Regions from separate parts of the Paenibacillus suaedae genome, predicted to be linked through region 1. Evidence: predicted binding sites of a transcription regulator. Region 1 holds the regulator's gene; each other region holds the start of a gene.
The links. The regulator Rex, encoded in region 1, represses fermentation and respiration genes when NADH is low (regulators of the CRP and FNR family bind a similar motif). The targets are predictions, from matches to a motif close to TTGTGAAATATTTCACAA.
Positions count from the first base shown of each region.

Region 2: RQP50_RS14720 (flavocytochrome c) is a predicted target of Rex. The motif match lies at 2,629-2,646, and genes of this name have one in related genera.
Region 3: pflB (formate C-acetyltransferase) is a predicted target of Rex. The motif match lies at 3,096-3,113, and genes of this name have one in related genera.
Region 4: RQP50_RS19780 (formate/nitrite transporter family protein) is a predicted target of Rex. The motif match lies at 1,967-1,984, and genes of this name have one in related genera.

Region 1 covers NZ_JAVYAA010000001.1:1,719,664-1,725,322, forward strand. The annotation lists gene dinG (ATP-dependent DNA helicase DinG) at 1-1,710, shown strand, start outside; gene RQP50_RS07725 (redox-sensing transcriptional repressor Rex) at 1,727-2,374, shown strand; gene RQP50_RS07730 (amidohydrolase) at 2,371-3,681, shown strand; gene RQP50_RS07735 (hypothetical protein) at 3,697-4,215, shown strand; gene RQP50_RS07740 (quinolinate synthase) at 4,459-5,022, shown strand; gene RQP50_RS07745 (AAA family ATPase) at 4,994-5,659, shown strand, end outside.
Region 2 covers NZ_JAVYAA010000003.1:293,903-299,561, reverse strand. The annotation lists gene RQP50_RS14735 (lipoprotein BA_5634 family protein) at 1-157, opposite strand, end outside; gene RQP50_RS14730 (hypothetical protein) at 397-942, opposite strand; gene RQP50_RS14725 (multidrug effflux MFS transporter) at 1,164-2,345, opposite strand; gene RQP50_RS14720 (flavocytochrome c) at 2,849-4,375, shown strand; gene RQP50_RS14715 (hypothetical protein) at 4,598-5,275, shown strand; gene RQP50_RS14710 (methyl-accepting chemotaxis protein) at 5,408-5,659, opposite strand, start outside.
Region 3 covers NZ_JAVYAA010000001.1:1,534,738-1,540,396, forward strand. The annotation lists gene adhE (bifunctional acetaldehyde-CoA/alcohol dehydrogenase) at 280-2,907, shown strand; gene pflB (formate C-acetyltransferase) at 3,391-5,658, shown strand.
Region 4 covers NZ_JAVYAA010000005.1:57,615-63,273, forward strand. The annotation lists gene RQP50_RS19775 (beta-N-acetylhexosaminidase) at 1-665, opposite strand, end outside; gene RQP50_RS19780 (formate/nitrite transporter family protein) at 927-1,814, opposite strand; gene RQP50_RS19785 (NAD(P)/FAD-dependent oxidoreductase) at 2,114-3,550, opposite strand; purine riboswitch at 3,651-3,749, opposite strand; gene RQP50_RS19790 (LytTR family transcriptional regulator DNA-binding domain-containing protein) at 4,063-5,322, shown strand; gene RQP50_RS19795 (ABC transporter ATP-binding protein) at 5,586-5,659, shown strand, end outside.

The sequences.
Region 1 (5,659 bases):
CAGACGGAGCATGGAGATGACGAAGAACTGCATTTCGTTCATAAGGGTGCAGACTTCTGGGATACCGTTGCCAGTGATAGTGATTCCTGTCTGAATCGCGCATGTCCTTGGTTCCGTCGGTGCTTCTACCACCGGGCGAAGAATGATGCGAATTTATCGGACATTATTATAACGAATCATTCCCTATTGTTTACGGACGTAATTGCGGAGCATCGTTTGCTCCCCGCATACGAGCAGCTTGTCGTAGACGAAGCACATCACTTCGAAGAAACGGCAGGCAAACATTTAGGCATTCACTTGCAATATTTTTCACTCATTCATCCGCTGACCCAATTGTTCAAAGACAGCAAGAATGGTGCGCTTGTATTGCTGCAGCAGCGTCTTCGCTTGTCAGGCAATGAAAAAGCGCTCGTATGGGCTGAAGGGATCGAGAAGCTGTTAACACAGCTTGTCGATGTTAAGGATCAATGGGATCGGCTGCATGAGCTGCTCTATCAAATGCTTCCTTCCATGAATGAAGCGGGGCAGGCGGAAGGCGGGCAAGCTGTTCTCCGGCTGCCATCTGGCAATCGTCCTGATGGATGGAGCTCCGTATCGGAGCTCGAAGGCGATATTCACACGCGTTTAAGTGATATTGTTCGTTCGGGGGAGAAGCTCGTCAATGAATGGAAAGATTATGATGATGATGAAGTGCAGGGCGTCACGGCTGATGTGACAGGTTTATTCAAGGACATAGGGCAGCTTCGCGATGAATTCCGTGAATTTATGCAAGGCAAGGATGCGGATACCGTGTACTGGATGGAAGGCAATCTCCAATACAAGCATAAATCAATGCAAATGTATGCGGTCCCTGTCGATGTAAGCGAAGCGCTGAAGCGATACTTCTTCGAGCCGAAGAAGAGCGTAATCTTAACTTCGGCTACATTGTCCGTTGATAAATCATTCCAATTCGTAGCTGAACAGCTTGGCTTGAAGGATACGGAACGGGATGGTCGTCTAAATACGGTCATACTTCCGTCGCCGTTCAACTACCGGGAGCAAGCACTTGTTGTCATCCCGCGTGACTTCCCTAGTGTGAAGGGAGCATCAGATGCCAAGTTTAACTCGACGCTGATGCAGTCCTTGGCTGATGTAGCCAAGGTAACAGAAGGACGTATGCTTGTCTTATTCACGTCATACCGCATGCTGCGGGATGTGTATGAACCGCTGAAGGAGGCGCTTAGCCTGCATGGCATTCAAGTGCTGGGACAAGGGATTGACAGCGGCAACCGAAGCAAGCTGACACGCCGATTCCGAGATCAGCCGAATTCAGTCCTGCTAGGAACGAGCAGCTTCTGGGAAGGCGTTGATATTCCAGGAGATGCGTTGACATGTCTTGCGATTGTACGGCTGCCATTCCAGCCACCGAATCATCCACTCGTGGAAGCGAAGTGCGATCGGCTGAAGCGGATGAATCAGAATCCATTCCGCAAATATTCCGTCCCACAGGCTGTAATTCGCTTCAAGCAAGGATTCGGCCGCCTTGTGCGTACGACGCAGGATAAGGGAATTGTCATCATTTATGACACTCGTGTAATAGAGACAAGCTACGGCAAACATTTTCTTTACTCGCTGCCTGGCCCAAAAATGGAGCATATGGCAACAGAACAACTTGTACCACGTATTGATACGTGGCTAGACCATAATCAAAGAGGCATTGGAGAGCGATGAGAGGGGCTTGTTCAGAATGAAAGCACTAAAGATATCAGAAGCTGTCGTTCGGCGATTACCCGTGTATTTACGTCATCTATTGGAATTGAAGCAGCGAGAAGTGCTCACAGTTTCTTCTCAAGATTTGGGACAGAAGCTGAACTTGAATCCTGCGCAAATTCGGAAGGATCTAGCGTATTTCGGCGACTTCGGCCGCAAGGGCATTGGGTATGATGTATCGTATTTGATTCAACAAATCAGACATATTTTGAAACTGGATCAAGTTATCCATGTTGGATTGGTCGGTGCAGGTAAATTAGGTCACGCACTCTGTAACTACACCGTATACTTGAAAGATAATATGAAGATCGTTGCAGTGTTCGATGCACAGGAATCCAAAATCAATACCGAGATAAATAACCTGAAAGTTCAGCCGATGTCTGACCTAATTACGACGGTACGCGAGAAGCAAATCCGTATCGGGATTATCACGGTTCCTGCTACAGAAGCTCAGTATGTAGCTGATCAATTTGTAGAGGCGGGAGTAGAAGCGATCTTGAACTTTGCGCCTGTCATTTTGAGGGTTCCTTCGAATATCCGTGTGCATACTGCCGATTTTACAACGGATTTGTTCAGTTTGGCTTATTATTTATCTGATAATGGAAAGGAAGTACCCGCCGAATGACACACCGAATCATTATTAAAAACGGCATGTTCGCCGATTTGTCTCCAACTGCGAAGCAGTCCTCATTCCATGGGTTCATGGTTGTTGAGAATGATCGCATCGTTCATATTGGATCGGAGCTGCCAGAGCAATATGCAGCAGCTGATGCTGAAATCATCGATGGCAAAGGTCTATTCTTCATTCCAGGCCTTGTTAATACACATGGGCATGCTGCAATGTCATTGCTACGAGGGTATGGTGATGACTTGGCGCTTCAGACATGGCTGCAGGAGAAAATGTGGCCAATGGAAGGCAAGTTCACGGCCAATGATGTCTATTGGGGAACAGCTCTGTCTGTGATCGAAATGCTGAAGGGCGGTACAACAACCTTCGTAGATATGTATGACTACATGGACGAAGTAGCGAAGGTATGTGAGCAATCCGGTATCCGTGCATCGCTTATGCGCGGTGCGATTGGCTTATGCCCAGAGGATGTACAGCGCGAGAAGCTGAACGAGGCGATTCAATTCGCGAAGGATTGGAATGGGAAGGCAGATGGCCGCATTCGTACGATTATGGCGCCGCATGCTCCGTATACTTGTCCTCCAGCCTTTATTGAGAGCTTCGTACAGGCTGCTCATGATCTGGATTTGCCATTGCACACGCATATGTCAGAGACAAAGGCAGAAGTTGAACAGAATGTGAAGGATTATGGAATGCGTCCGGTTGCGCATTTGGAGAAGCTCGGATTCTTCTCCCGTCCTTCCTTCGTTGCGCATGCTGTTCATTTGACGGACGAAGAGATTGAGACGCTTGCGAAGTATCAAGTTGCGGTATCCCACAATCCAGGAAGCAACCTTAAGCTTGCGAGCGGTGTCGCTCGTGTTCCTGAGATGCTGCGTGCGGGTGTTGTTGTATCCTTGGGTACGGACGGTGCAGCAAGCAACAACAATCTGGATATGTTCGAAGAAATTCGCCTTACGGCCTTGATTCATAAAGGGGTGTCCGGCGATCCAACTGCAGTTCCTGCTGCAGAGGCGCTGCGCATGGGTACGATCTATGGCGCGCAGACCATTCGTCTTGACGATATTGGAGCGCTTGAAGTAGGCATGAAGGCTGACTTCGTTGCGGTAGATATTGATCAGCCTCATTTCCTGCCACATACCGACTTGGTATCCCACATGGTATATTCAGCGTCTGCGAAAGATGTCAAGCATGTATGGGTTGACGGCAAGCAGGTTGTGAAGAATGGGGAATGTTTGACGATGGATGAAGAACGAATCCTTCGCGAGGCGCAGCAATGCTTTGATGGCTTGCTGGCAAGATAGGCAGGAGGAGAATTCATGCAGAGAAGACGCGTACGCCGGAGGTCGCATTGGAAGTGGTTGATTCCGGTACTCGTTCTCTTATTTCTAGTCGGATTGTTCTTCGCCACTTATCAGTATGTGCAATACATCAATAAGGACGAACGGGTCAAGGAAGCGGAAATAATAAAGCGGGCGAATGAAGCAGTGAAGCTCGTAAATGTGACAGAAGTGGAGAAGGGTGTATGGGATCAAGTCGTATACATGGTGCGGGGAACTGACGAACATGGTAAGGAGCAGACCGTGTGGGTACTCCCTGATAAGGTAACTCCTATGGCGGAATCAACCTCTAAAGAGACGATTCAAGCCCAGATAGAAGCCCAATATCCAGATGCGGATGTAATCCGCATTACGCCAGCATTTAAGGATGATCAATATGTATGGCAGGCATTGGTCAAACGCAAGGATGAACAAGGGGTTGTTCATTACTTCTATCATTTCTATTCATTTGCGAATGGTTCCTCAATAGGGGATGTCTATACGCTGCCTAATAAATAACGTATTCAATGTTAGCCAATAACGATTAATAGGCGATTTTGCGGCGCTGCTGCTTTGCATATGACGTACATATTGTACGCTATACGAAGCAGCAGCGCTTTTTGTATTGGAGTAACTCCATTTCGATGGCAATCATGGTACACATTACATCCATAGTTGAAGTGACATATGTGATATACTCTTGATATATCAGAAATAGATTACTAGGGGTATTGATATATATTTGCAACAGGAGGTTTCAGCATGGCGAAAAAGATTCGAATCATGCCTACTTTGCTCATTATGGTCACGACAGCTGTTGTACTATTTGGAGGTTGGACACTGTATGAACGTAATTTCGTGAAGCAGCCTGTGGAACGAGTATTGAAGCAGCATGCTGAAATTACGCAGTATGATGTTCAATGGTATCCTGATGCGCTGCAAGTGAAGCTGAAGAGCAAGGATGGCACCAATATTAGCAGCCTGATTGAAAGAGTGTCGGACGAGCTGCAACAGAATTCGAGCGGGAAAAAAGTACAATTGGAATACTTGAATGATGAGAGCACGCCGCTTATCGATAAGTTATGGTCACGTGCAATGTTCGACATTGCAGATGCAATGGTACATCAGAAATACAGCGATATTCCTGTTAGGTTGAAGGAACTGCAACAGCAAAATCCAGGTATTCAGATCCAAACTGAAATGGATTCACGATATGTGTATATTCAACTCAAGGATGAGAAAGGAAGCAAGACCGTATTGCTTCCTTTGCAAGCATCGCCTGTGGGGGTATGGCCTAATGAAAAAGCAACGGCAATCCGTTCGTAGTTGGGAATTGGCATTAGGGATCGTAATCCCAGCAATATTATTTGTCAGTTATCTTGGAGTTAATATATGGCCGGTCATCGCGGCAGTTGCCGCGATTAGTGCTCTTCTGCTGTTTGTAAATCGCAGAGGACAAGCTGGCTTGGCGCGTTCGTCAGGGCGTGCGAAGTCAGGCAATAATCAGATTAGTGAAATGAGCTTCGAGCGTATTGGCGGGCAGGATAGAGCCAAGAATGAATTGATTGAAGCTCTTGATTTTCTGGTACGGCCAGATGACATTCGTAAATTCGGGATTCGTCCAATGAAAGGGATATTGTTAACTGGCCCCCCAGGAACGGGGAAAACGTTAATGGCGAAAGCATCTGCTCATTATGCAGACGCGATATTTATTGGTGTGTCAGGCAGTGAGTTTGTTGAGATGTATGTCGGTGTCGGAGCGGGACGTGTACGAGAGCTGTTCAAGGAAGCAAGACAGCGTGCAGAGAAAGAGAAAAAACAAAATGCAGTTATCTTCATTGATGAAATTGATGTGATCGGCGGCAAGCGTGAAGGTGGGCAACAAAAAGAGTATGATCAAACGCTCAACCAGCTGTTGACGGAGATGGATGGACTGTACGCAGATGAGTCACCGCGTATTCTG
Region 2 (5,659 bases), on a different contig from region 1:
CTTTGTACTTCTCTTTGACTTTGCTCACATCTTGATTCGTTCCAATCACTACAATTCCATCGGCCGGTTGCGATGGTCCTTCTATATATCGTTTTACCCCAAATCCTATTCCTGCAAAAATAGCGATAACCAACACGAAACCAATTATTTTTTTCATCATGTCTGCTCCTTTTATCAAATTCATCTGATGTCTGGATTATAGATGACTTTGCTTCTCAAGTTAATGACTCTTGTCTAACCATTTTCATCATCTTCCTTACTTTTTAGTAAGAATCGAAATGAACACGTGACTTTTCCAGATAAAAATAGCGACAGTCATGGACCAAAATCGCCAGACTGCCGCTGTTTTATGTGTTTACGGACTTCTCTATTGAATACCACGCACATCAAATCGAACTATTCACTCGGCATAAAGCCAGATCCAAAAGCTTTCCTCATCTTCTGTTGAACAAGAAGCGCATCTTCATAAGAATCAGCCGTGACAATAAAGTCCACATTCTCCTTCATCTCTTTGAAACACTCTATGTTTATATCCTGAAAATCATCATCAAACCAAATCATGCCTGCCCAGATAGCTCCTTCCGCTTTATACTTTTTTAGGTCTGGGCTATGATAAAGCAAACTTCCTGAATTAATCCCTTTTATTTTTTCAAATATATACGTATCTAATGATATATACTTGTTCGAAATATCGATGCCGTCAATTCGAATGGAACCTACGAATTTATGTTGTCGTAGAAAAGGCCGAACGAATGTCCCGGATATGTAAATCGAGGTTTTCTTAAAAGATGAAGGGTCTTTCTCATTATAAGTTATAGCAGATCGAACCACATCGATCTTCTTAGGAAATTGGTAGACTTCTAAGAATATGAACGTTGGGATTCCAAATACAATTAGCACTGATAACAAGATGATTAAGGTAGTTTTGAATGTATCATTCAAATGTGGTTCAACTCCTATATGAAGTAATATAGATGAAATAAATACATATTTAACTATTCCGCTCAGAACTTGGAATCCCTTCAACCTCACTGTTTGATTAAGATCTATATGCTAATCATTTGGTCATATGAAAAAAAGCAAAAGAAGCCGATTTTCTATTTCAGAAAATCGGCTTCTGTCTCTATGCAGTAGCACTTCTAGTTGCTATGCGTTTACATTGCTTACTCACTCGAAATTCGTCTGCTCACGATAACCATAATAGCTGCCAGCACGAAGAAGTACATAGGCATCGTCACTAATGAGTCATTATGCAAATAGCTCATTCCGCTCGTAATCAGACTCACGATGAGATAATACCCTAATCCAAAAATAGCTCCTGCTGTCCCCAATACATCGCTGTAGCGCACTAGCGCTAAGCTTAGGCAGTTCGGAATGGCCATACCAATCCCAAGCAGAAGGATGAAGACGCAGGCGACAAATACACCCATGCACAACAGCGACGAGCTTAATCCACTAAGCGTAAAGCCGACCAACGCTCCAGCACCGAGTGCAGTTACGAGGCAACCGATCAGAATGATCTGCTCTGGCTTGTAAGTGGACAATAGTCTTTTCGACAGCATGGCTCCTATTATTGAAGACAACGCTACAAAAATACCAAAGAAGCCATAGATGCCAGGCGTCATCTCAAAGTATTCAATAAAAACGAAAGGCGCTTCTGCATAGTAACTGAACAGAATGCCATTCGTTGCGCCGATTAGAAAGCCAAATGCCCATACTCTGCCGTCTGCAATGAGGCGCTTGGCGACAGATATTGTACTCACATTCGAGGTCGTCGTGGCAACTCTCGTCTCAGCTAAAGAAGCGAACGTGTACGCGAATATTGCCACACTCATCACGATAAGGGTTAGAAATACAGCCCTATAGCCTAGCGACTGGTCAACCCAGCCCCCAATCAGAGGCCCAAGAGCCGGTGTAAAGGCAAGAGCTGCTGAGATTTGAGCAAATACAGCATGACGCTTCGAACCGTCGATGCTTTCTCGCAATATCGTTTGCGTCACAACCGACCCTGTACTTGCACCGAATGCCTGAATGAACCGACTTACCAATAGCCATTCCACGGAGCCTGACAGGTAACAGCCTAGGTTACCGATTCCATATACGAAAATGCCCCACAGCATAGCAGGACGTCTGCCAATTGCATCCGATAACCTTCCCCAGCACAACACGCCAAATGCAAAACCAAGAAAATAAATGCTGAGCGTAAGCTGGATCATGTTGTTGCTTGCCTGCAATTGACTAGCAATGTCCGGCAAGGAAGGCGTGTATATCGTTTCACTGATTTGTGGAAATCCCACAAGAATAATAAACAAAAGCAATGATGGAGTTGAGATTTTTTGTGCCAAGTTGCATTCCCCCTATAATTTCGGAAATCTCAATTACATCATCGAAATGTCAGGGTATCGGGGGTTTGCATTTGATTAATCTTGCAAATGAGAGTGCCATAATAAGTGATCACCTTACAATGTTATAGGGGGGAATTCATAATATAACCCCCATTATAGCAAAACTTCTTAGCAAGAACCACCTATATCTACCCGTTCTAACTCCAATATGCTAGGCACCATTTAACTACGTTTCGATTTACCAATATTTACACAGGACAAATATGATAAAAATCACTCTATAATGTGAAATATGTCACAATCATTGTATTAATAATTGATTAAAATTGAAATGAGCATCAAACACATACCCTGTCAGTACGGAACAACACCAGAGATAACCGTAAAACAACGGAGATATTGAGTACATAGCTCACCCAACATCTGGTTTGCTTCGTCTGATTTCATTCGGGGGTATTGAAATTATGTTCATTTATAAAGAGATAGAAAGTGGAGGTTTTCACATGAGAAAGAAAGCAACAGCAACCATGATTCTCCTTCTGTCGCTCATGCTTATCATCGCAGGATGCGGCAGTAACGGGAACCAAACGCAGGGTCAAGACAATGCAGCAAAAACGGAGAAACCAGAAACAGAAGCTGTGTCCGGCGCTTCTAAAGCGAGCTATACCCCTATCGATCAATTGAAAGACAAATATGACATCATCATCATCGGTGCTGGCGGAGCGGGAATGACGGCTGCTCTTGAGGCCAAAGCCAAAGGCATGAATCCGGTTATTTTCGAAAAAATGCCGGCAGCTGGCGGAAATACGATGAAATCCTCTTCGGGTATGAATGCATCTCAGACCAAGTTCCAAAAAGAGCAAAGCATTGAAGACAATAACGACCTCTTCTTCGAACAAACATTAAAAGGCGGTCACGGTACGAACGACAAAGAAATGCTTCGTTACTTCGTAGACAATTCCGCAAGCGCAATCGACTGGTTGGATTCCATTGGCATTCGCTTGAACAACCTTACGATTACTGGCGGTATGAAGGAAAAACGTACACACCGTCCTGAAGACGGATCTGCTGTTGGACAATATCTCGTCAGCGGCTTGGTCAAGAATGTACAGTCCAAAGGAATTCCGGTTTTCGTAAATGCGAAAGTTACTGATATTACAGAAAAAGACGGAAAAGTGAACGGCGTTAAAGTCCTCTTCGAAGAGAAGGATGAGAAGAACATTGCCGCAAACGCAGTTGTTGTCACAACAGGCGGTTATGGTGCTAACATGGACATGATCTCCTCTGTTCGCCCTGATTTGAAAGGTCTCGTAACAACGAACCAAATCGGCAGCACTGGTGACGGCATTACGATGATTGAGAAGCTCGGCGGCGTAACTGTAGATATGGATCAAATTCAGGTTCACCCTACTGTACAGCAAGAGAAGTCCTATCTTATCGGGGAAGCAGTTCGCGGTGAAGGTGCAATCTTGGTTGATAAAGACGGCAAACGATTCACGAACGAGCTGGATACTCGCGATAACGTAACGGCAGCAATTAATAAACTGTCTGACAAAGCAGCTTACCTTGTATTTGATTCTGGCGTGAAATCCCGTGCAAAAGCTATTCAACAATACGACAAAATGGGATTTGTCATCCAAGGCGAAACGGTTGAAGATTTGGCCAAAGTAATGGGCGTTCCGGGCGACCAGCTCAAAGCTACACTTGATACATGGAACGGCGCGGTGAAAGACAAAAAAGATGCTGAATTCGGCAGAACAACAGGCATGGACAACGAATTGTCCGCTGGACCATTCTATGCAATCAAAATTGCTCCTGGTATCCACTACACAATGGGCGGCGTAAAAGTCAACACAAACACCGAAGTTGTAACCAAGGATGGCAAGGCTATAACAGGTCTCTACGCAGCAGGTGAAGTCATCGGCGGCCTGCACGGCGAGAACCGTATCGGCGGGAACTCCGTTGCAGATATCATTATCTTCGGTCGTCAAGCAGGTATTAAATCTGCTGAATTTGTAAAAGCACAATAAAGCTAGTATATCTCCCCCCTCAAACGCTTGGGCTCTTCGTAGTCCAAGCGTTTTATTTATCTGTACACACTCTCCTTCCAATGATCACCCCCTCTTGACGCTGGGAAAGTGACAGTTTGCTCGAATAATAAGCAATTAGAACTATTGATTGTAGACCTTTGTTCCTCTACTATCTAGCTATGATTTCCTTTCATTTGTGTGAATAAAAAGGAGTGGGATGAATTGAGAAAAGCACTAGTCGCTTCTCTAACTAGCGCTGCATTACTAGTCGGCCTAGGCACTGGCGTGTATGCAGGCACCAACCTGAAGAAGATTGAGGCTTACTTGGACAGCACTGCTAAGGTGAAGGTGAATGGAAAGGCAGTTCAGTTCAATGATGACAAGGGATTGGCACTGCAACCGATTAGGTATAACGGCAACGTATATGTACCGGTTAAAGGCATTGGCAGCGCATTGAATGTTGCTGTTGCCATCGACTCGAAAACAAATGAAATCATTGTGGGCGAAAAAGTAAACGGCACTCCTCTAAATGCAGAAATTTTTTCGAACTCTTACTACTCCAAAGACCCTGCACAAACGACCTACAGCGGCAAAAATTATAAGGAAGTCATCTATGATCATTCCGATAGTTCGCAAGCGCCATCCATCATCGTCACTCCTAACAAAAAATATCAGAAGATCGTCATCAAGCTTGCTGCAATAGATCAAGAGTTAACGAATATCGAGATTTCCGATCTTGACAAGAACGCACTGCTAAAGAAAGTAGATTCGATTCTTCCTGAAGATGGTCTCAAAGAAATTGAAGCCAATATTGGCGGTGTTAAAAATGTCGTTATCAGCTTCCAAGTCAAGGGCGGCGGTGGATACTTTATTCCACTCATCGACTCCTATTATAAATAATCGTATACATAAAGGATGTGCTGCGGCACATCCTTTTTCTGAACATAATGTTTCTGCTTCATATACAAAATAAATAACCGGCCGCTATTTCTAGCAACCGGTAATACAATGAAATCCCTATTCTCCATGCGATTATAGCTTGAAACGATTCACCATCTCCTGCAGTTCTTCCGCCATTTGCTTCAACTGCCCGATCGAAGCCGAAATGGTCTCTACAGAGGCAAGCTGCTCCTCAGATGCAGCCGCCACCGATTGTACGGTGGAAGACGTATCCGCTGCAATCTTCGCCATTTCGTCAACTGAAGCCGTAATCTCCTCAGTACCTGCTGACATCTGTTCTGTCGCAGCTGAGGTCTCCTGCACTTGCCCTGTCACTTGCTGCAC
Region 3 (5,659 bases), 180 kb from region 1:
TTAAAATTATTTACAGTTTGGTTAAATCGAGTGATTAATATCACGCCAATCAAATAAAATCGGGGAGAAATAAAAAAATAAGCAAAATCAATCAATGTTGTGAAAATAATCACATACCAATACGAAAAAGATGGGTACAATGAAAGTGTGAAATGATTCACAAACAATTGTGTCCAACACGAACCTCAGAAAAGGATCGTAACAGAACAGCAGACACACCGTATAGAGAAACCCTTTCTTAGGTTCATTGCAAGGTATCCATGAATGGAGGCGGAGAGAATGGCGACAAAACAAGAAACGAAACCAACTGTAGAGAAAAAAACGGAGCAAGTCGATGTTACGAAGCACATTCAGCAACTGATTGACCGCGCTAATAAGGCGCAGGAAGCATTTATGGACATGAACCAAGAGCAGATCGACAAGGTCGTACAGCAAATGGCACTCGCTGGCTTGGATAAGCATATGATGCTTGCCAAGATGGCTGTTGAAGAAACGGGCCGCGGTGTGTATGAAGATAAAATTACGAAAAACATTTTCGCAACTGAATATATCCACAACTATATCAAGTATGACAAAACGGTAGGTGTCATCGAGGACAATCCGCAGGGTGCTTATATGAAGATTGCGGAACCGGTTGGAATTGTCATGGGGATTACGCCGGTAACGAACCCAACTTCAACAACCATGTTCAAGGCGCTCATCGCAATAAAGACACGCAACCCGATTATTTTCGGCTTCCATCCATCCGCTCAGAAATGCAGTGCGGAAGCAGCTCGAATCCTGCATGAGGCAGCGGTGAAATATGGTGCTCCTGAGCATTGTATCCAATGGATTGAGTATCCGTCGATGGATGCGACTAACGGCTTGATGAACCACCCTGATGTGGCGCTAATCCTGGCGACAGGCGGTGCTGGTATGGTTCGCTCCGCTTATAGCTGCGGCAAGCCTGCCCTAGGCGTTGGCCCAGGCAACGTGCCATGCTTCATCGAGAAGACGGCAGATCTGAATCAAGCGGTAACGGATTTGATTCTGTCCAAGACGTTCGATAATGGCATGATCTGCGCATCCGAGCAAGCTGTCATCATTGAAGAGCCGATTTACGCGCAAACGAAGAAAATGATGACCGCTCAGGGCTGCTACTTCTTGAACAAGGAAGAGACCGGCAAGCTCCAAGCGATGGCAATGAAGACAGACACCTGTGCGGTGAATCCGAACATCGTGGGCCAATCTGCAAAGAAAATTGCTGAGATGGCCGGACTTCAAGTACCAGATACAACGAAAATACTTGTAGCTGAGCTGGATGGTGTGGGGCCGAAGTTCCCACTGTCTGCAGAGAAGCTGAGCCCCGTGCTTGCTTGCTACAAGGTGAAGACCGCAGAAGAAGGCGTTGACCGCGCGGCTGAAATCGTGGCCTTTGGCGGCATGGGTCACTCTTCGGTCATCCACTCGAATGATGACGAGGTAATTCGTAAGTTCGCCGACCGTCTGCAAACAGGCCGCATTCTGGTCAACTCTCCTTCTACTCATGGCGCGATTGGAGACTTGTACAACACCAATATTCCTTCGTTGACACTTGGCTGCGGATCGTATGGCCGCAACTCAACTTCTTCGAACGTAACAGCGGTCAATTTGCTGAATATTAAACGGGTGGCGAAGCGTACAGTGAATATGCAATGGTTCAAGGTGCCAAATAAGATTTACTTCGAGAAGGGTGCAACACAGTACTTGGCGAAGATGCCGGATATTAGCCGTGTCATGATTGTGACCGACCCAATGATGGTGAAGCTGGGCTACGTGGAGAAGCTGGAATACTATTTGCGTCAACGTCGCAACCCAGTCGTCATTGAAGTGTTCTCGGATGTCGAGCCAGATCCTTCGACGAAGACAGTGGAACGTGGTACAGAAATGATGCTCAGCTTCGAGCCAGACTGCATTATCGCCTTGGGCGGCGGCTCGCCGATGGATGCAGCGAAGGGCATGTGGCTATTCTACGAACATCCAGATGCTGAATTCGATAACCTGAAGCAGAAGTTCTTAGACATCCGCAAGCGTACATTCAAGTATCCACGTCTTGGCCAGAAGGCGAAGTTCGTCGCAATTCCAACGACTTCGGGTACTGGTTCGGAAGTAACCTCGTTCGCGGTTATTACGGATAAGGAAAAAGGCAATACAAAATATCCGCTAGCTGATTATGAGCTGACGCCGGACGTAGCGATTATTGACCCAGAGTTCGTGTACAGCTTGCCGAAGACGGCAGTTGCTGATACAGGAATGGACGTTTTGACGCACGCGATTGAAGCGTATGTATCGGTAATGGCAAGCGACTATACTGATGGTCTGGCAATAAAGGCCATTCAGCTCGTGTTCGAGAACTTGGTGAAATCTCATCATGAAGCATGTCCGAAAGCTCGCGAGAAAATGCACAACGCATCGACACTTGCTGGTATGGCATTCGCGAATGCGTTCCTAGGCATCAACCACAGCTTGGCGCATAAATGGGGGGCGCAATACCATACTGCACATGGTCGCACGAATGCGATTCTCATGCCTCATGTCATTCGCTACAATGCGAAGAAACCAACGAAGTACGCTTCGTTCCCGAAATACGACCACTTCGTAGCAGATGAGCGCTACGCGGAAATTGCACGCATCCTCGGTCTTCCATGCCGTACAACGGAAGAGGGCGTGAACAGCCTTATCAACGCAATTCGGGAATTGAACCGCGAACTGGGTATTCCAGAATCGTTCCAAGCAATTGGCTTCGATGCCAAGGACTTCGAATCCAATGTTGATTACTTGGCAGACCGCGCCTTTGAAGACCAATGTACAACAGCGAATCCGAAGCTTCCACTCGTAACAGAGTTGGCTGATGTATATCGGAACGCATTTTATGGACGATTTGAATAAGCAAGAATGATACGATAGCAGGGCAGTGGGGGAGATCTTCCCCGCTGTCTTTGCTGTTTATCAACAACTGAACTCATTGCTTATAAAGCGGTAAACGAGTGCTAAGCACTTGCAAAAAGCAGGGCAGCAGTGGAGATTACAACATTTTGAATTATATGATGTGAAAAAAATCATTTGTCTAGCTTATATTGTGATAAATATCACATAATTGAAAGTGTGAAAAGAGGTACAATGAAGGCGTAGCAAGGGAGGAACGAAAAAGGTTCAGAATTCGCCTCTAAAAAACTTGCTGCATAGCCTCACTCGGCATTACGAAAAGGCAGCTATCGAACGAATGCGAAAGATAAGATAACCGCCTTGCAGCCTTTTTCGTGAAAATCATCACAAGCAATGTGAAATGGGAACGAGAACATCTTGCTGGGTGTGTGCTTTCAATTCGATTACAACACATACAGAAAAACAAACATGTATGGAGGGATTACGATGTCGGTGATGGAAAAGAACATGACAGAAACAAATGAAATGAATCCTTGGCGTGGATTCAAAGCAGGCAAATGGCAAACTCACGTGGATGTCCCGAACTTCTTGGACGGACACATCAAGCCTTACTTGGGCGATGAAGCATTCTTGGCAGGTCCAACGCAAAACACGAAGGATCTATGGGATATCGTGAGCCAGCTCTCCAAAGAAGAACGTGAACGCGGTGGTGTATGGGATGTTGATGTTAACACGCCTTCAACGATCGTATCGCACAAACCGGGATATTTAGATAAAGAAAAAGAAAAAGTAGTAGGTGTACAAACGGATGCTCCGTTCCGCCGCTCCATTCAACCATTTGGCGGTATTAAGATGATGATCGATGCTTGTAAAGCATACGGCTTCGAAATGCCGGAAGATGTTATCAAAATTTTCACAGACATTCGCAAAACACACAACCAAGGCGTATTCGATGCTTATACATCCGACATGCGCATGGCGCGTAAAGCTGGTATTATCACAGGCTTGCCAGATGCTTACGGCCGCGGCCGCATCATCGGTGACTACCGCCGTGTAGCGCTGTACGGTATAGACTTCTTGATTAAACAAAAGAAAAACGATCTGAATAATCTTGAGCTGGATGCAATGGATGAAGTTACTATCCGTGACCGTGAAGAAATTTCAGAACAAATTCGCGCACTCGCTGAATTGAAAGAAATGGCTGCAATGCACGGTATGGACATTTCGAAACCAGCTGTCAACGCACAAGAGGCGTTCCAATGGGTATACTTCGGTTACTTGGCAGCCATCAAAGAACAGAACGGTGCAGCAATGTCCCTTGGTCGTGTATCCTCGTTCCTCGATGTGTATGTGGAACGCGATATTCAAGAAGGTACTTTGACAGAGCAAGAAGCTCAAGAATTGGTTGACCATTTCATTATGAAATTGCGTATCGTTAAATTCTTGCGCACACCTGCTTACAACGACCTGTTCAGCGGTGACCCAACTTGGGTAACAGAATCGATCGGTGGTATGGCTTCTGACGGTACAACACGTGTAACGAAGAACAGCTTCCGCTTCTTGCATTCCTTGTACAACTTGGGACCTGCTCCAGAGCCTAACTTGACTGTATTGTGGTCGACAAAGCTTCCTGAAGCGTTCAAGAAGTATTGTGCGAAAGTATCGATTGAAACAAGCTCCATTCAATATGAAAATGACGACCTGATGCGTCCAATCTACGGCGACGACTACGGTATCGCATGTTGTGTATCTGCAATGCGCATCGGTAAGCAAATGCAGTTCTTCGGCGCTCGCGCCAACTTGGCGAAATGCTTGCTGTACGCCATCAACGGCGGTAAAGATGAGAAGCTTGGCTTGCAAGTAGGTCCAGAGCTTCCTCCAATCACTAGCGATGTATTGAACTACGACGAAGTCGTGAAACGCTTCAAGCAGATGATGGAATGGCTCGCGAAGTTGTACATGAACACACTGAACGTGATTCACTTCATGCACGATAAATATTGCTATGAGCGCATTGAGATGGCGCTGCATGATAAAGAAATCTTGCGCACAATGGCTTGCGGTATTGCCGGCTTGTCGGTAGCAGCTGACTCCCTGAGTGCAATCAAATATGCTAAAGTAACACCGATTCGCAACGAAGAAGGCATCGCAGTTGACTTCCAAATCGAAGGAGAATATCCTTGCTACGGTAACAACGATGATCGCGTAGACAGCATCGCTGTAGAGCTGGTTGAATCGTTCATGAACATGATTCGCAAGCATAAAGCTTATCGTAATGCATTGCCAACACAATCGGTACTGACAATTACGTCGAACGTTGTGTACGGTAAGAAGACAGGTACAACTCCTGACGGACGTAAAGCTGGCGAACCATTCGCTCCAGGCGCGAACCCAATGCATGGCCGCGATAAGAAGGGTGCGCTCGCATCGCTTAGCTCGGTAGCGAAGCTTCCATATGAGCACAGCTTGGATGGAATCTCGAATACATTCTCTATCGTGCCTAAGGCGCTTGGTAAAGAACTTGATGTTCGCAAATCCAATCTCGTATCGATGATGGATGGATACTTCGGCAGCAATGCGCACCATCTGAACGTTAACGTGTTCGACCGTGAACAGCTGATGGACGCGATGGAACATCCAGAGAACTACCCGCAATTGACAATTCGCGTATCGGGTTATGCAGTTAACTTCATCAAACTGACTCGCGAGCAGCAATTGGATGTAATCAACCGCACATTCCATGGTTCGATGTAAG
Region 4 (5,659 bases), on a different contig from region 1:
ATGTGAATACGCTTGGAACGCAGCGGCTTCGTTGACGCTACAATCATATCCTCAATGAATCGATAGGTCTCCTCTTCCCCTACAAGAAGGACGTCTTCCGTATCCTTCATCTCATTCGCATAGTCCCACTTCAGCGCCTGCGCCAAGTGACCAAGTGTCTGGATGCATGCCACTACCTCAATTCCGAACAACGCGGCATACTGGTCAATCTCATAGAGTTCCTCCGCGGTATAGCGTCCGCGCATGTAGCCGAAATACGGACGGCCTGGAACCTCATACGTATCTTCGGTATATATCATTGCGCCGTTCAAGCCCATTAACGCCATTGAGCGCAGCGTCTGCTTCATCATATGTACATTCGGAACTGCGTTCCGAGATGCATCAATCATCGTTCCGTTATACGTGAATTGTGGATGCTCTATAATATCGAATGGCTGCCCCTTGCGCAGCTGCTCAACGAACAAGCCCAGTGCACGGAAGAAATGAATATCCGACTCATAGCGGATCAAGCCTTCTGCACCATCCCATGCGGCACGAAGCGGCCCCTCTCCCTGCTCTACGCGAACTGTAGTGCCTTCTGTCCCCACTTCCACCTTCAATAATGACTTCAATTCGAGAATTCCTGGTAATACATGTTCGATACTGCCCGTAAAATGCAACTTCACAGCCAGATCCCTCCCCACGAGTTAGTTGGATACGCTTACAGATACAGCGAGGTATCGGTTTCTTTCTATAGAATGCGAAATGCGGAAATAAATTTGTCACCCGTAGTTTACCACATCTATCCCCTGCGAAAGTGACAAGCCCGTGAATTCCTATGAAAAAAACGTCATATCGATGACGCAAAAAAGGCCTAGCCTCGATGGACTAGACCTTACCAATCTTCTTATTCAACATCACTTGGCATGCTCTAACCCCAATACCCTCTAATGGACAGGTGCACTTGCACTTCCTGACGATGCCACCTTGCTTGCATTGCCCACTTCTTGCACATTCGTTGATGTGTTTGAGACACCTGCCGCAGCTCCCTGCTTCTGCTCTTGCTGCGAACGCAAATATACTATATAGTAAGCCCCTGCAACGAACACGACGCCTCCAACCAAATTGCCCAGCCATACCGGCACGAAGTTCGTCAAATATTGTCCCCAGCTAAAATGGCCCTCAAAGATCGCAGCCGGAATTACGAACATATTCGCTACAACGTGCTGGAAGCCAATCGCAACGAACGCCATCGTTGGGAACCATATTCCCATGATTTTGCCGCTGAAGCTCTTCGCTCCATAGGCAAGCCATACCGCAAGTGCAACTAACCAGTTGCAGCCAATGCCGCTGACAAAGGCTTGAATGAAACTATCGTCCAGCTTATGCGCAGCCACATCTACCGTCTTCTGCAAATAAACACCGGAGCCAGTCAAACCGACCACATGACCGAAGAAGTATGCCACGAACAGCGCACCTAAGAAGTTGGCAATCGTAATGACGACAAGATTGCGAATGACCTCTACCGTAGATATGCGTCCCTTCATCCGAGCAAGTGGCACAGCCATCATATTCCCTGTCAATAGCTCGCCGCCTGCTAACAAGACCAGAATAAGACCAACCGGGAACAGCGACGCTCCAATTAGGCTATTGATGCTTCCCCATTCCGCAGGTGCTCCAGCTGTTACACGTATATATAAGAGATAACCAAGTGCAATAAATGCGCCGGCAAGGAATCCTAGAATCATCATGGCGGACAATGGGTTCTTCGCTTTAATTGTTCCGGTATCTACTGTCGCTTCCGCAATCTGCTGCGGCTTCAAATAACCTGACATCGACATGACCTCCTGCTTATGCTTATTCGGATGCAAGCCCCATCATTTCCAAGGCCACACCCCATCCGCACCTACTCAGATACGAATAATTCCAGTTGGAATGTCAGCTGAACAGGTTGCAAATTTATTGTAACGGAGCCCCAATTCCGATGTTGTGCATTTTATCACAAAGCATATTTCAAATATTGTCCATTTTGCGTATAACCCCGTGCATATCCGATCTACGCAAAAAAGCCAGTAAGTCGCACAATCGACTCACTGGCCTTAAGCTGTATATGTTGTTGACCTGCAATGTGAAATTATGCGCCGCGCTTTGCAACAATGCTCCGTGCAATGTGTACACCTGCAGCACCCGCTTGTGCGAGTCCACGCGTAATGCCCGCGCCGTCTCCACCGCAGTACAAGCCATCAATTTCAGACTCCAACGTCGTGTCCAGCTTCGGACGAGCGGAGTAGAACTTCGCCTCTACCCCATAGAATAACGTATGCTCAGAAGCGATACCTGGTGTTACGCGATCAAGCGCTTCAACCATTTCGATAAGACTCTTCATCGTATTATACGGAAGCACAAGACCCAAATCTCCAGCAACAGCTTCTTTCAAGGTAGGCTCCAAGAAGCCCTCTTGAATGCGCTTCTCTGTGGAGCGGCGGCCGCGAATGATATCCCCGTACTTCTGAACGATAATCCCGCCTCCGGACAAATCATTCGCACGCTTGCAGATTTCACGAGCGTACTCATTTGGCTTGTCGAACGGTTCCGTGAACTTGTGCGAGACAAGCAATGCAAAGTTCGTATTCGCAGAACCAAGCTTCGGATCCTTGTAGGAGTGCCCATTGGCACACATGATCCCACTGTGGTTCTCGACCACGACATGGCCAGATGGATTGCTGCAGAAGGTACGCACTTGTGTGCCGACAGACGTGTTGAACACGAATTTCCCTTCATACAGGTGCTCGTTGATTTCGCGCATGACGATATCCGATGTCTCCACACGCACCCCAACGTCCACTTGGTTGTTGTACATTTTCAAGCGGCGCTTCTTCAATATCTCCGTCAGCCATGCAGAACCGTCACGTCCTGGTACGATGACCACCTGATCCGCTTCATGCTTCTCGCCGCTCTTCAGTTCAATCCCCTTCACAATATGGCGTCCATCCTGCTTCTCTGTAATCAGATCCGCTACTTCGGTCTTATAAGCCATATCGATACGAGTCTTCAAATATTCATAAATGGATTTTAAAATCTCCAAGTTCTGTTCAGTGCCCAGATGTCGAACTTGTGCGCGCAGCAGCTTCAAGCCAGCGGAATATCCAAGCTGCTCAATACGGCGAACCGTTTCTGTCGTTGGATCGGTAATGTCCGTCGTCGCTCCGTGCTCCAAGTTGATTGCATCTACATATTTAATCAAGTCCAGTACTTGCGAAGCTGGCAAGAAATCTGTCAGCCAACCCCCGAACTCTGTAGTTACGTTAAATTTCCCATCACTATATGCCCCTGCTCCGCCGAAGCCGTTCGTAATCGAACAAGCTGGAAGACAGCCAGCAAAGTCCTTCTTCCCTGCCGCTGGAGGACATTTCTGAATCTTCTCCTCCAAAATCGGACAGTTGCGGCGATAAATATCATGTCCCTTATCTACAAGCAAAACCTTCAATTGCGGTGCCTTCAAAGATAATTCATAACAAGTGAAAATACCGGCCGGACCTGCTCCTACAACAATTACATCATATTTACTCATTGTTTCCTCCTCGATGCTCACGATGTCTCGGTCTATTTCTCTTCTATCCGATGAGCCTGCACCTATTTGGGCAAAAAAAATATCCCGTTACGTTCAGGTATGCCAAAGCATACCTACTCGTAGTCAGGAATTTACGGCTCCTGGTAGAGACCCCTAGACCTTATCTCTGGGATATACGAACAGGATAAACAAAAAAAAGGCCAATCAATCCTTGCCACCCACTTCTGTGGGAGCAACCTTATTGTATCGAAATTTAGCGAACAAGTCAACATTATTCCCGCCCAATGTTCGTGAATTATTTTTAATTATCATTTCAATCCATTATAGTAGATAGTTAAAGAGGTAAAACCCGAACATTAATACACAGCCTCTTTGAGGAGTTTCTTACCATAGAAGGGTAAATACATCGTTCGTCAGGTTAGCATCTACCCAAATCTAGGTTCTCGATATATCATTTACCTATATGATCTAACTCACACCAATGAATGGGCATACTGATTGGAGGTTCGCGTATGAACGCGCAGGAACCCCCCTACGGGGAAGGACTTATTATTGATAAGTTATATGTGACGAAGGGCAATTCCACACTTTTAGACGCGCTGAGCGTACAAATACATCCCGGACAATGCATTGCAGTGCAAAGCAACCATATTACGGGACAGTTAATTATCGATTTGCTTATGAATCGCGCTAAGCCCTCTGCCGGCAGTGTAACCTGGCGTGGAGTGCCACTCTCCTCTGCCTCACTCGCGTCCAAGATCGGCTGGATTCGGCAGGGCGATCCCCTCTACGAGCGATTAACACCGAAGGATGCCCTTATCTTCTATATGAAGATGTATGGAGCCTACCATAAAGATCGACTTGAGCAGCTATTGAAGTTAACCGGTCTGCATGAGTGCGTGAATACGCCGCTTGGCAAATGTACGTTATCTGAGCAGCGCCGATTCCACTTGGCGAGAGCCGCTGCTCATCGTCCGGAACTAATCGTCATCGAGGATCCCGAATTCCACATGGATTTGGAGAGCAGCTACCTGCTTCGGCAATGGATCAACACTATGTGCGAAGAAGGCGCTTCAATTTTCATGACCGTGCCTTCCTTAGAAAGCGCGCTTACGATGACCAATCATGTCGTTCGCTTAACACCATCGGGCTTCAAGTCCGTTATCATTGAGGATGAGGCACCTGAAACAGGGGCACTTCCGGAAGTTGAGATCATTGAAAATGACGAACACACAACCGATGCTGTTCAGCAAGTGCTAGCAGCGGAAGCCGAAGATGGTGGACAAGAAGGTACCGGAACGACGAAGTCTCTGAATGAAGATGTTAGCAGCCAACCATCAACCAAGGACAAGAAGTCCACAATACAAGCCGCTGAGAACGAAGAGGATGAGCCTGAATCCGCTGCAGCTGGACAACGCTTCGTCCCTCAAATCAGCTTCGATAAGATTCCAGCGCGCATCGAAGACAAAATCGTGCTTATCGATCCACTGGAACTGAATTATATTGAAAGCCAAGACGGGGCTTCCCAGCTTCATATGCATTCGGGTTCCCTCCCCTGTACAATGACGCTGACGGAACTGGAGCGCAAGCTTAAGGCATTCGGGTTTTTCCGCTGCCACCGTTCTTACTTAGTCAACCTGCAGCGTGTACGCGAGGTCATTATTTGGTCGCGCAACAGCTACAGCCTTGTCCTCGATGATGAGAATAAGAGCAAGGTACCACTCTCCAAGAATAAATATGAAGAAATGAAGGCCATTATGGGGATCGGATAATTCGTCATCTGCGCCATTCATCAGGAAAAGCTGTATTATCCACTCTCTCATTGGTTCCATTCCCCCCGCGAAATGCTCCATTCAACCTCTGGAGCACTCTATTCGCGGGGTTTTTGAGGTGATGATCACCCTTTCGCGATACGATAAGGATGTCGACAGGGACGGCAACGCGGCAATGAGCCGACTCAGCCGCAAGCGAATAATAGCGGCACCGGCATTCATATCGTACACAATATCATTTATATAAAGCGAGGGTGACTCACATGGAACCAATTATCGAAGTGAGAGCAATGACCAAGACATTCGGCAATAAGCAAGCCATCAAGCCAATTGACTT